Regions from separate parts of the Streptomyces sp. NPDC051976 genome, predicted to be linked through region 2. Evidence: riboswitches for the same ligand, from Rfam matches in the RefSeq annotation. Region 2 holds a riboswitch; each other region holds the start of a gene.
What was found. A riboswitch is a leader RNA that binds a small molecule or an ion and turns the genes downstream of it on or off. The one in region 2 is predicted to bind cobalamin.
Positions count from the first base shown of each region.

Region 1 (4,377 bases), on a different contig from region 2:
CGGTGACGGGCCCGCGGCAGGCGTGGGTACGGGCGCGGACGCGGCGCCGGTACGGGCACGGGGACGGGCGCGGGCCGGGGGGCCTGCCCCGGCCCGCGCCCGCTCCGGTCGGTCAGGACGCGGTCAGCTCGCCGCGTACCGTGCGGGCGGCCGTGACCAGGTTCTCCAGGGAGGCCCGGGTCTCGGGCCAGCCGCGGGTCTTCAGGCCGCAGTCCGGATTGACCCACAGGCGGTCCGCGGGGATGGCCCGCAGTCCGGTGCGGAGCAGCTCGGCCGCCTCGTCGGCGCCCGGCACCCGGGGCGAGTGGATGTCGTACACGCCCGGTCCCGCCTCGCGCGGGTAACCGTGGGCGGCGAGCTCGCGGGCCACCTGCATGTGGGAGCGGGCCGCCTCCAGGCTGATGACGTCGGCGTCCAGGTCGTCGATGGCGCCCACGATGTCGCCGAACTCCGCGTAGCACATGTGGGTGTGGATCTGGGTGTCCGGGCGCACGCCGCCGGTGGTGAGGCGGAAGGACGCGGTGGCCCAGTCCAGATACGCGGGCCGGTCGGCGGCGCGCAGCGGCAGCGTCTCGCGCAGCGCGGGCTCGTCGACCTGGACGACCGACGCGCCGGCCGCCTCCAGATCGGCCACCTCGTCGCGCAGGGCGAGCGCGACCTGCCGTGCGGTCTCGCCGAGCGGCTGGTCGTCGCGGACGAAGGACCAGGCCAGCATGGTGACCGGGCCGGTGAGCATGCCCTTGACGGGCCGCTGGGTGAGGGACTGGGCGTAGGACGTCCAGCGCACCGTCATCGGCGCGGGCCGCGAGATGTCACCGGCCAGGACCGGCGGCCGTACATAGCGGGTGCCGTACGACTGGACCCAGCCGTGCCGGGTGGCGAGGTAGCCGGTGAGCTGCTCGGCGAAGTACTGCACCATGTCGTTGCGTTCGGGCTCGCCGTGCACCAGGACGTCGATGCCCGTCTTCTCCTGGAAGGCGATCACCTCCTGGATCTCGGCCCTGATGCGCTCCTCGTACCCGGCCGTGTCGATCCGGGCCGCCCGCAGGTCGGCGCGCGCGGCGCGCAGCTCGTCGGTCTGCGGGAAGGAGCCGATGGTGGTGGTCGGCAGCAGCGGCAGACCGAGGTGCGCGCGCTGGGCCGCGGCCCGCTCGGCGTACGGCTGGGAGCGGCGGCCGTCCGCCTCGGTGATCGCGGCGGTACGGGCCCGCACCGCGGGGTCGCGGGTGAGGGTGGAGTGCGCGCGGGAGGCCAACCCGGCGCGGTTGGCGGCGAGTTCGCCCGCGATGGCGCCCGTGCCCTCCGCCAGACCGCGGGCCAGGGTGACGACCTCGGCCGCCTTCTGCCGGGCGAAGGCCAGCCAGCGCAGGATCTGCCCGTCGATGTCGCGCTCGGCCGCCGCGTCGAGCGGCACGTGCAGCAGCGAGCAGGAGGCCGCCACGTCGACCCGCCCGGCGAGGCCGAGGAGGGTGCCGAGGGTGGACAGCGACTTCTCAAGGTCGTTGACCCAGACGTTGCGGCCGTTGACGACGCCCGCCACCAGCCGCTTGCCGGGCAGGCCGCCGACGGCGGCGAGGTCGTCGAGGTTGGCGGCGGCGGGCCCGGTGAAGTCCAGGGCGAGACCGTCGACCGGGGCCTTGGCCAGCACCGGCAGCGCCTCGCCGAGCCGGTCGAAGTACGACGCGACCAGCAGCTTCGGCCGGTCGGTGAGGCTGCCGAGGTCGCGGTAGGCGCGGGCGGCGGCGTTCAGCTCGGCCGGGGTGCGGTCCTGGACGAGCGCGGGCTCGTCGAGCTGCACCCACTCGGCGCCGGCCGCGCGCAGGTCGCCGAGGACCGACGCGTACACCGGCAGCAGCCGGTCGAGCAGCGTGACCGGGGCGAAGTCCGAGGGCACCCCCGGCGCGGGCTTGGCCAGCAGCAGATAGCTGACCGGCCCGAGCAGGACGGGCCGCGCGGTGTGGCCGAGCGCGAGAGCCTCCCGCAACTCGCCCACCTGCTTGGCGGAGTCGGCGGTGAAGACGGTGTCCGGTCCCAACTCGGGCACCAGATAGTGGTAGTTGGTGTCGAACCACTTCGTCATCTCCAGCGGCGCCACGTCCTGGGTGCCACGGGCCATGGCGAAGTAGCCGTCGAGCGCGTCGGTTTCGACCGCGGCGCGGTGCCGGGCGGGGACGGCGCCGACCATCACGCTGGTGTCCAGGACGTGGTCGTAGTACGAGAAGTCACCGGTGGGCACCTCGTGGACGCCCGCCTCGGCCAACTGCCGCCAGTTCGCCCGGCGCAGGTCGGCGGCGGTGCGGTGGAGGGCGTCGGCGGTGACACGGCCCTTCCAGTACCCCTCGACGGCCGTCTTCAGTTCACGGTGGGGGCCCTGGCGGGGGTAGCCGTACACGGTCGCCCGTGCTGCCGCGGCTGCGGACTTCGCTGTCACGGAAATCTCCTTCGCGAGATGATTCCTGAACATCCCGGCGACGGGACGCGGACGCGAAGGGACTGCGCGACCGGCGGACGCGTGACGCGCCTTCCGCGCGTACGTCCGCCTGGTGTGCACGCCGACCCGCCCACGAGGTCACCGGGACACCGCACGCGATCGGTCGCGTACGGGCAACGGGCAGGTCTTCGGACTCGCGGGCACGCCTGCCGGGGCAGACACCTACTGGCCGTCGCTTCCCGGATCCCGCGGATCCAGTGCGTATGACGGCGGTTGTTCCCACTCACCGCTGCGGGGCAGTCCCGGATTCCCACCGGGTTCCCTCTTGCGACGCACCTGCCTGGCGGGCAGGGGCGAACCAGTTGCACACGCCACGTTAGGGGGCGGGCGCCCTCCTCGGCAGCACAGTTCGCCATCCGAAACGGATCACGCCCGGTTTCGGGCCTTCGCCCTCCCGCCGGCTGCTCGGGTCCGCCGGACTCATTGCGCGTTCATGACTGAATCTGGTACTAAACACTCACCTTCGAGCATGACGTGCTGATTCTCTGCTGTCGTGGCGGTCGAAGGTCTGACCAGCCTGATCGGAGGAGCCGGGTGAGGGACGCACGGGTGATCGCCGTCGACGTGGGCGGCGCGGACATCAAGGCGGGGCTCCTGGAGGACGCTTCGGCGCATGTCGGCGGATGGATACGGCGGCCGACCGGGCAGGCGGCGGGCCCCGAGCGGGTGATCGCGAGCATCGTCGAGCTCGTGGCCGAACTCCAGGCCCGGGCCGAGCGGGAGGGCGCGCCGGCGGCCGCGGTGGGGCTCGCCGTGCCCGGGATCGTGGACGAGGAGGCCGGGGTCGGGATCTACTCGGCGACCATCGGCTGGCGTGACGTGGCGTTCCAGGCGCTGATCGAGGAGCGCACCGGGCTGCCGACCGCGGTCTGCCACGACGTACGCGCCGGTGGCACGGCGGAGGCGCGGCTCGGTGCGGGCCGCGGCCGCGGCGACTTCCTCTTCGTCCCCGTGGGGGCCGGGATCGGCGCGGCGGTCATGACCAAGGGCCACGCGCGGACGGGCGCCACCCACCGGGCGGGGGAGATAGGCCATCTCGTCGTGCGCCCCGACGGTGAGCGTTGCGCGTGCGGGGCCCACGGCTGCGCCGAGGCGTATGCCTCCGCGCCCGCCATCGCCCGCCGCTACCTGGCCGCCACAGGCCGGTCCGCCGAGCCCGCCGAGGTCGCCCGGCGCGCCGCCGCGGACGACATGGCGGCAGGCGCCGTATGGGACGACGCGGTCGAGGCGCTCGCCGACGCGCTGCTCGCGACCGTCTCGGTGCTCGACCCCTCGCTGATCGTGCTGGGCGGCGGTCTGGCCCGCTCCGGCGGCCAGCTGCTCTTCCCGCTGGAGAACGCGATGATCTCCCGGGCCGGCGTCCAGGCGATCCCGCCGCTCGCCCCCGCCGTGCTCGGCGACCGCGCCGGGTGCGTCGGCGCCGGCCTGGCCGCCATGGACCTCGCCGCACGGCTGCGGACGAGCCGCCGCCGGGTCACGGTGTTCGCCCGCTGACGCCCGCACGGACACGCCGGCCTCCTTCATGTGCCGGGGTGATGGTTTCCGCCAGGTTTTCGCCCCCGGTGGGTTTCATCCGGCCTTCTCCGGTACTTTCCTGCGGTCGCCGAAGGTGGCCGCTATCTTCGGAAAGTACTGATCCGAGCGAATCGGGGCAGGCGTGGGGGGAGTGGAGGGGACTGTGGGGCATGAGGGGCGACCCTTATGGCGCAGGAGCACAGCCTGTGGCAACGAAGGTGAGTGTGTGGAGGTCGCCTTGGGACATGAGCAGGTGCTCGCCCGTGACTCCAAGAACCCTTCAGGTCCGACGCTGAGCTTCACCGGCTCCGCATGGACGTTCTTTCTCCATGCCGTCGTCTCAGGGGAGTTCGACGGCTCATGACGATCTC
Region 1 covers NZ_JBFAXL010000010.1:177,456-181,832, forward strand. Annotated here, with positions in the region: gene metE (5-methyltetrahydropteroyltriglutamate--homocysteine S-methyltransferase) at 113-2,431, opposite strand; cobalamin riboswitch at 2,593-2,809, opposite strand; gene AB0M29_RS14060 (ROK family protein) at 3,026-3,985, shown strand; gene AB0M29_RS14065 (DUF397 domain-containing protein) at 4,170-4,370, shown strand.
Region 1: linked by a shared signal. The riboswitch ahead of metE (5-methyltetrahydropteroyltriglutamate--homocysteine S-methyltransferase) and the one ahead of AB0M29_RS32585 (ribonucleoside-diphosphate reductase subunit alpha) in region 2 are both predicted to bind cobalamin.

Region 2 (4,377 bases):
GCAGGCCCTCCGCAAGCGCAGCGCGCTTCCCCGCGCCCCTATCGGGGCACGACCTCCGCAAGCGCGGCCGGGCCGCGGAAGGCGCGGCGGTAGGCGTGGGGGGTGGTGCCGGTCCACCGGAGGAAGTGGTGGCGCAGGGTCGCGGCGGCGCCGAACCCGGCCCGTACCGCGATGGAATCGATCGTGGCGTCGGTACCCTCCAGCAGCTCCCTCGCCAAGAGGACCCGCTGGCCCAGCAGCCAGCGATACGGCGTCGTGCCCGTCTCCTGCTGGAAGCGGCGGGCGAAGGTGCGCGGCGACATGTGGGCCCGCGCCGCCAGCTCCTCCACCGTCACCTCGCGGTCCAGATGGCGCTCCATCCAGGAGAGCACCCCGGTGACCGTGTCGCTCTGGGCGCGCGGCAGCGGCCGGTCCACGTACTGCGCCTGGCCGCCCTCGCGATGCGGCGGCACCACCATCCGGCGGGCGATGCCGTTGGCCACGGCGCTGCCCTGCTCCTTGCGGACCAGGTGCAGGCAGGCGTCGATCCCGGCCGCGGTGCCCGCCGAGGTGATCACCCCGGCGTCGTCCACGTACAGCACGTCCGGCTCCACGGTGATCTGCGGATAGCGGCGGGCCAGCGTTTCGGTGTGGCGCCAGTGCGCCGCGCAGCGGCGGTCGTCGAGCAGCCCTGCGGCGGCCAGCACGAAGACCCCCGAGCAGACGCTGAGCACCCACGCGCCGCGCTCGACGGCGCGGTTGAGCGCCCGCAGCACCTCGGGCGGGAAGTCCCGCTCGACATAGGAGTCCCCGGCGGGCACCGCGATCAGGTCGGCCTCGTCCAGCCGGTCGAGGTCGTACGGCGCGGACAGGTCGAACCCGGCGTGGGTGCGCAGGAGCGGCCCCTCGGCGGAGACCACCGCGAAGTCGTAGGAGGGCAGCCCCTCGTCGCTGCGGTCGAGGCCGAACACCTCGCAGACCACGCCCAGTTCGAACGGATGCACCCCTTCGAGGAGGACGGCGGCGACGTTCTTCAGCATGGATCCGAGGATGCCACTTGGCAGGATGTTGCGGTAGTGCGGCAGCGCTGCCACTGTTCGCGAGTAAGCAGCGAGAGCACGATTGACCCATGACCGCACTCCTCGACATCGCCGCCCTTTCCGTCCTCCTCCTCGTCCTCACCTTCGTCCCCGCGCTGGGCCTGCGCGCCGAGGCCCGGATCACCGCGCAGCTCCGCGCCGCGGACGCCGCCCGCGCCGCCGAGAGCCGCCGGCCGCAGTACGACCGGGCCGCCTGAACCGCCCTGCGACAGACGGCTGTTTATTCCCGAAAGTCGCAAGCGACACAACATGTGGTGGTGCCTGGATAGGGCACCACTACATGTATGCTCGACCTCGCTGTCGAGCAGGGGAAGCCGGTGTGAATCCGGCGCTGCCCCGCAACGGTGAGCGGTGCGTGCCACGCGTGCGCCCCGCACAGTCCGAGGACCTGCCGACCGCGCGCCCGGCCACCGGGCGCAGTTGTGTCCGGGCCTCGCGGATTGGGCCGGCGGACGCGGTGCGGCATGCCCCTGCCCGATGTGTGCGGGCGTGTGCCCGGCTGCCCGCCTGCCTGCCCTCGCGCGTGGCCGCCGCCGCGCATGAGGGAGACCGCACCACCGTGACCATCGCGCCCGCAGACCCCGCCGCAGCCGACCTCCGGCTCGCTTCCCCCCGCGTGTCCCCGGCCGCGGCTCCCCCTCCCGGCGAGCCCGACGACGGACCCGGCGCCGACCTGCTGCGCACGCTGATCCGGCTCACGGCCGACCTCCCGGACACCGACCCCGGCCGGGTGGCCGCGGCCGCGCTGCGCGGCCGCAACGCCGCCTCCGACGCCGCGGAACTGCGCGGACTCGCCACCGAGGCCGCCGCCGGGCTGATCTCCGAGGACCCCGCGTACTCCCGGCTGGCCGCGCGCCTGCTGACCCGGGCGATCGCCGACGAGGCCGCCGGGCAGGGCGCGGTGTCCTTCTCCGCGTCGGTCGCCGTCGGCCACCGCGAGGGCCTGATCGCCGACCGTACGGCGGAGTTCGTCGCCCTGCACCAGGCGCGGCTCGACGCGCTGGTCGGCCAGGCACTGGACGACGGCGCCGACGACCGCTTCGGCTACTTCGGGCTGCGCACCCTGCACAGCCGCTATCTGCTGCGGCACCCGATCACCCGTCAGGTCGTGGAGACCCCGCAGCACTTCATGCTGCGCGTCGCCTGCGGTCTGGCCGAGGACGACAGCGTCCGGGCCGCCGACGAGGTGGCCGCGCTCTACCGGCTGATGAGCGCGCTGGACTACCTGCCCAGCTCCCCCACCCTGTTCAACTCCGGTACCCGGCACCCGCAGATGTCCTCCTGCTACCTGCTGGACTCCCCGCTGGACGAGCTGGACTCGATCTACGACCGCTACCACCAGGTCGCCAGGCTCTCCAAGCACGCGGGCGGCATCGGCCTGTCCTACTCGCGCATCCGCTCCCGCGGCTCGCTGATCCGCGGCACCAACGGCCACTCCAACGGCATCGTGCCGTTCCTCAAGACGCTCGACGCCTCGGTCGCCGCGGTCAACCAGGGCGGGCGGCGCAAGGGCGCCGCCGCCGTCTACCTGGAGACCTGGCACTCCGACATCGAGGAGTTCCTGGAGCTGCGCGACAACACCGGTGAGGACGCCCGGCGTACCCACAACCTCAACCTCGCGCACTGGATCCCCGACGAGTTCATGCGCCGCGTCGAGGCCGACGCCGACTGGTCGCTCTTCTCCCCCGCCGACGTCCCCGAGCTGGTCGACCTGTGGGGCGACGACTTCGACGCCGCGTACCGGGCGGCCGAGGCCGCGGGACTGGCCCAGCGGACCCTCCCGGCGCGCGAGCTGTACGGCCGCATGATGCGCACCCTGGCGCAGACCGGCAACGGCTGGATGACCTTCAAGGACGCCTCGAACCGTACGGCCAACCAGACCGCGCTGCCCGGCCGTACCGTCCACTCGTCCAACCTGTGCACCGAGATCCTGGAGGTCACCGACGACTCCGAGACCGCCGTGTGCAACCTGGGCTCGGTCAACCTCGGCGCCTTCGTGCTGCCCGGCGGCGGCGAGGGCCGGGAGATGGACTGGGAGCGGCTGGACGCGACCGTCCGCACCGCCGTGACCTTCCTCGACCGCGTCGTGGACATCAACTTCTACCCGACCGAGCAGGCCGGCCGCTCCAACTCCCGCTGGCGCCCGGTGGGTCTGGGGGTGATGGGCCTGCAGGACGTCTTCTTCCAGTTGCGGCTGCCCTTCGACTCCGCCGAGGCGAAGGCGCTCTCCACCCGGATCGCCGAGCGGATCATGCTCGCCGCCTACGAGGCGTCCTGCGACCTCGCCGAGCGCAACGGCCCGCTGCCGGCCTGGGACCAGACCCGTACCGCCGCGGGCGTACTGCACCCGGACCACTTCGCCACGCAGCCGCACTGGCCGCAGCGCTGGGCGGCGCTGCGCGCCCGGGTGGCCGCCACCGGTATGCGCAACTCGCTGCTGCTGGCCATCGCGCCGACCGCCACCATCGCGTCCATCGCCGGTGTCTACGAGTGCATCGAGCCGCAGGTCTCCAACCTCTTCAAGCGCGAGACGCTGTCGGGCGAGTTCCTCCAGGTCAACTCCTACCTGGTCGCCGACCTCAAGCGGCTCGGCGTCTGGGACGCCCAGTCCCGCGAGGCGCTGCGCGACGCCAACGGCTCGGTCAGCGGCTTCAGCTGGATCCCGGCCGAGGTGCGCGACCTGTACCGCACCGCGTGGGAGATCCCGCAGCGCGCGCTGATCGACATGGCCGCGGCCCGTACCCCGTTCCTGGACCAGAGCCAGTCGCTCAACCTGTTCCTGGAGACGCCGACCATCGGCAAGCTCAGCTCGATGTACGCGTACGCCTGGAAGCAGGGCCTGAAGACCACGTACTACCTGCGGTCGCGCCCGGCGACGCGGATCGCCCGCGCGGCGCGGGCGGCGACGGCCACCCCCGTCCCCGTACCGGTCGCCGTCGACCCCGACGCGATCGCCTGCTCCCTTGAGAACCCCGAGTCCTGCGAGGCCTGCCAGTAATGACCACGACCACCCCCGCGGCGGAGAAGAACCTGCTCGACCCGGGCTTCGAGCTGACCCTGCGCCCGATGCGCTACCCCGACTTCTACGAGCGCTACCGCGACGCCATCAAGAACACCTGGACCGTGGAGGAGGTCGACCTCCACTCCGACGTGGCCGACCTCGCCAAGCTCACCCCCGGCGAGCAGCACATGATCGGCCGCCTCGTCGCCTTCTTCGCGACCGGCGACTCGATCGTCTCCAACAACCTGGTGCTCACCCTCTACAAGCACATCAACTCGCCCGAGGCCCGGCTCTACC
Region 2 covers NZ_JBFAXL010000044.1:8,119-12,495, forward strand. Annotated here, with positions in the region: gene AB0M29_RS32575 (helix-turn-helix domain-containing protein) at 39-1,019, opposite strand; gene AB0M29_RS32580 (hypothetical protein) at 1,109-1,276, shown strand; cobalamin riboswitch at 1,318-1,490, shown strand; gene AB0M29_RS32585 (ribonucleoside-diphosphate reductase subunit alpha) at 1,696-4,077, shown strand; gene AB0M29_RS32590 (ribonucleotide-diphosphate reductase subunit beta) at 4,077-4,377, shown strand, end outside.

Region 3 (4,377 bases), on a different contig from region 2:
GCACCATCAGCGGCACCCCCAGGCCGCTGGCCTCGCCCGCGGTCCTGGCGAGGGCGGCGACGATCAGGCCGAGGGCGAAGACGGCCGTGCTGCCGAGCAGGAAGGCGACGAAGACCGTGCCGAGGTTCGCCGGCGCCTGGACGTCGAAGGCCAGCGCGCCGATGGAGGTGATCAGCACGACCCCGACGGCGGCTACGGCGGCGACCACCGCGAGCAGCGCGGCGAGCATCCCGGCGGCGGGCACCGGGCTCACCGACAGCCTGCGCAGCACGCCCTTCTCGCGGAAGGAGGCCATCGTCGTCGGCAGTGCGGTGAAGGCCACGAACAGCGGGACCATCGCGGCGATGGTGGGGACGTAGACGTCGATGACGCTCTTGCCGTCCAGGGTCTTCTGCGCGGTCTGGAACGCCGGGATGTTGCCGAAGATCACCACCATCGCCACCGGCAGGACCAGCCAGATCAGTGCGGCGGGCTCGCGCAGCAGCAGCTTCGCCTGGGTGACGGTCAGGGTGCGGAAGCCCTTCCTGGTCATCCTGAGGGTGGGCAGGGCCTGCACGCTCATGTCTGGTTCTCCTTCTGGTGGTTCGGGTGAGGGGCGGAAGGGGGCGGGTTCAGACCAGCTCGTCGCGGCCGGTCAGCGCGATGAAGGCGTCGTCGAGGCTGGCCTGTTCGACCCGCAGGTCGGCGGCGATGATGTGGCGGCGGGCCAGCAGCGAGGTGACGGCCTGCACCAGGTTCCCGGTGCCGCCGATCTCGATCTGCGGGCCGTGCCAGGTCACGGTGGTCACCTCGGGCAGTGCCCGCAGCAGCTCCTCGTCGAGCGGCGCCGACGGCCGGAACCGCATCCGCTGGGTCTGCCCGCCGCGCGAGGCCAGCCCGGCGGGGGTGTCGACGGCCACCACGCGCCCGGAGTCGATCAGCGCGAGCCGGTCGCACAGCCGCTCGGCCTCCTCCATGAAGTGGGTGACCAGCAGGACGGTGACGCCCGCGTCGCGGACCTGCTCCACCAGTTCCCAGGTGCTCCGGCGGGCGTGCGGGTCGAGCCCGGTGGTCAGTTCGTCGAGGATCACCACCTTCGGGCCGCCGACCATCGCCAGCGCGATGGCCAGCCGCTGCTTCTGGCCCCCGGAGAGGTTCTTGAACCGGGTGTCCGCCTTGTCCGCCAGCCCCAACCGCTCCATCAGCGGCGCCACCTCGACCGGCCGCTCGTAGAAGGACGCGTACAGCTCCAGCGCCTCGCGGACCTTCAACTTGTCCGGCAGGCCGCTCTCCTGGAGTTGTACGCCCAGCACCTGGCGCAGCGCGTCGCGGTCGGCGCGCGGGTCGAGGCCGAGGACGGAGACCCGGCCGCCGTCGGCGGGGCGCAGGCCCGACAGGCACTCGACGGTGGTGGTCTTGCCCGCCCCGTTGGGGCCGAGGACGCCGAAGATCTCGCCCTCCTCGACGCTGAACGACACGTCGTGGACCGCCACGTCGTTCCCGTACCGCTTGTGCAGGTGCTCGACCTCGATGACCGACATTCCCCGTGCCTCCTCGGGCGACCGTCCGGCGTTCTGCCGTTGACTCGACAATCCCGTGCGGGGCCCTTCCGGCGGATCGACCAGCGGGCGGCTCCTGGCGCCGATCCGGTGGATCCCGGTGGTCCACCGATCGGTTGATGCGCCGCGGCGGTCAAGCGGCGTATGTCACAGCCGGGGTGGGCACGATTGACGTGCCCATTCAGCCGCCCATACGCTTTGTCCCGTGATGGCGTGAGGAAGCTGGTGAGAATCCGGCACGGTCGCGCCACTGTGAATCCGGTGTCCATCGAGGAGACAACCGGTGAGTCAGATACTTCGCCGTCACGACGCCCCATTCGACCGAGGGACGCTGAATCCCTGAAGGAGGCTCACCCGTGAGCAGTGTGTCCGCACCCACCACGTCCGCCACGCCGATTGTCATGCCCATCTCGAAGGCGGTGATGTGGCTGGTCGGCACCGCGCTTCTGGCGTTCGCCGTCTACTACTTCATCGGTGTCGACCAGGGCGCCGTCTCCGTGTTCGGCAAGGACATGCACATCCACGAGTTCGTGCACGACGCCCGCCACTTCCTCGGCTTCCCCTGCCACTGACCGGCTGAGCGGACCGACGGAAAACTCGACATGGAAAAGAAACTCATCCTGCGCGGCGTCCTCGTCGGCGCGGTGGCCGGCCTGCTCGCGTTCCTGTTCGCCAGGATCTTCGCCGAGCCGCAGATCAACAAGGCGATCGACTACGAGAGTGGCCGGGACGCCGCGCAGGCGGCGCTCGACAAGGCCGCGGGGCTGCCCGCGGAGGCGGCGGGCCCCGATCTGTTCAGCCGGAGCATCCAGGCCAACGTCGGTATCGGCGTCGGCATGATCTTCTTCGGCATGGCGATGGGCGCGCTCTTCGCCGTGGCGTACTGCGTGTGCCTGGGCCGTACCGGCGGGCTGCGGGCGCGTCCCCTGGCGCTGCTGGTCGCGGGCGGCGGGTTCCTCGGCATCTACCTGGTGCCGTTCCTGAAGTACCCGGCCAATCCGCCCGCCATCGGCCACGAGGACACCATCAAGGCCCGCAGCGGCCTGTATCTGCTGATGGTGCTGTTCTCGCTGCTGTTCCTGGTCGGGGCGGTGTGGCTCGGCCAGCGCCTCAAGGAGCGGTACGGCAACTGGAACGCCAGTCTGCTGGCCGCCGGGGCGTTCGTGGTGGCGATCGGCGTGGTGATGCTCGTCCTGCCGTCGCTCGGCCATCTCGCGTACAACAAGGAGCACTTCGGCAACCACGCGACCGAGACGCCGCTGCCGCTGACCGACGGGAAGGGCAGGATCGTCTATCCGGGGTTCCCGGCCGACGTGCTGTTCTCCTTCCGCTTCTACTCGGTGGCCGCGCAGCTCCTGCTGTGGACGGTGATCGGGCTGGCCTTCGGGCCGCTGGCCGAGCGGGTGCTGAGCCCGCGGGCGGCGACGGCCTCCGCCCGCGCCACCCGGGTGGACCCGGTCGGCGCGTGAGCGAACCGACTCAAGCGGGGCCGGCGGCCGCCCAGCCGCCGGCCCCTGCGTCGTTCACGGACCCGGCCTCCGCCTCCACCGCGGAGCCGCTGATCGCCGAACTGGCCGCGCTCGGGCCGTTCTTCGCCGCCCTGACACACCCCGACGACGCGCCGCCGCGCGAGCCGTGGCGCTCGATGGGCGAACTCGCCCACGATCCCGCCGTCCTGGGCGAGCGGATCGCGGCCGTCCGCGGCTTTCTCGCGGCGGGCGGCGGGCAGCGGCCGGACGCCGTCGAGGAGCGGGTCGCCGCGTCCGTGGCCCATCTCGGCCTGGTGGCACGGCTGGTCTCCCCCGCACTCGCCGTCGCCGTGCTGGGCGGCGCCGCCCCGACCGGGGTGAGCCTGGCGCGGCTGCGCTGGCAGCCCACCCTCGGCGGACCCTGGCCGCTGTCGCTCCCGCACTCCGCCGTCACCGTCGGCGCCGACGCCGACGCCGACGCCGATCCTGAACGGCTCGCCGACGCGCTCGCCCGGCACGTACTCGACGGCCCGGTACGCGAGTTGGCCGACGCCGTCGCGCCGTGGCGGGTGTCCCCGCACATCCTGTGGGGCAACACCGCCTCGGCCCTGAACGGCGCCGCCACCATGCTCGCCGCCGCCCGCCCGGCGTCCGCCGCCCGGGTACGCGCCGTGACCGCGCTGCTGCTCGACCGGCCGCCGCTGGCCGGTACGAGCACGACGGCGGCCCCGCCCGGCCGCGCCTTCCGCCGCCGCAGCTGCTGTCTCATCTACCGCGCGGCACCCGACCGGGCGGGCGCGCTGTGCGGGGACTGCGCGCTCGACCGGCCGGAGTAAGGCACTCGCCTGTCGGCGAGTCATGGGCGGTCCACGCGTGATCCGCGGAAACGCGGCCCAGGGCGTGTCCGCGACGTGGCGTCGCCCGCCGGGAGGGCGGGGCGGGTGCCGATCACTACGGTCGCGTAGAGCTCCTCCGAGGTCGCCACCCGGGTGGTCAGGCCGCCCGCGGTGAAGATCTCCACGGCGGGCGGCGCCTGGCGCTCGCTGGTCTCGACGAGCAGCGAGCCGCCCGGGGCCAGCCAGGACGGCGCCCCGGCCACCACCCGGCGCATCACGTCGAGGCCGTCGGGGCCGCCGTCGAGGGCGAGGAGCGCCTCGTGGTCGCGGGCCTCGGCCGGCAGGAAGCCGACCGATTCGCTGGGCACGTAGGGCACGTTGGCGGCCAGCACGCCGATCCGGCCGCGCAGTGCGGCGGGCAGCGCCGCGTAGAGGTCGCCCTCGTGGACCAGACCGCCCCCCGCGCCCAGATTGCGCCGGGCGCAGACCACCGCCGCCGGGTCGAGGTCGGCGGCGTGCAGGGTGATGTCGTCG
Region 3 covers NZ_JBFAXL010000036.1:14,244-18,620, reverse strand. Annotated here, with positions in the region: gene AB0M29_RS29380 (ABC transporter permease) at 1-562, opposite strand, end outside; gene AB0M29_RS29375 (ABC transporter ATP-binding protein) at 612-1,520, opposite strand; cobalamin riboswitch at 1,731-1,858, shown strand; gene AB0M29_RS29370 (CbtB-domain containing protein) at 1,961-2,110, shown strand; gene AB0M29_RS29365 (CbtA family protein) at 2,141-3,007, shown strand; gene AB0M29_RS29360 ((2Fe-2S)-binding protein) at 3,004-3,843, shown strand; gene AB0M29_RS29355 (putative protein N(5)-glutamine methyltransferase) at 3,864-4,377, opposite strand, start outside.
Region 3: linked by a shared signal. The riboswitch ahead of AB0M29_RS29370 (CbtB-domain containing protein) and the one ahead of AB0M29_RS32585 (ribonucleoside-diphosphate reductase subunit alpha) in region 2 are both predicted to bind cobalamin.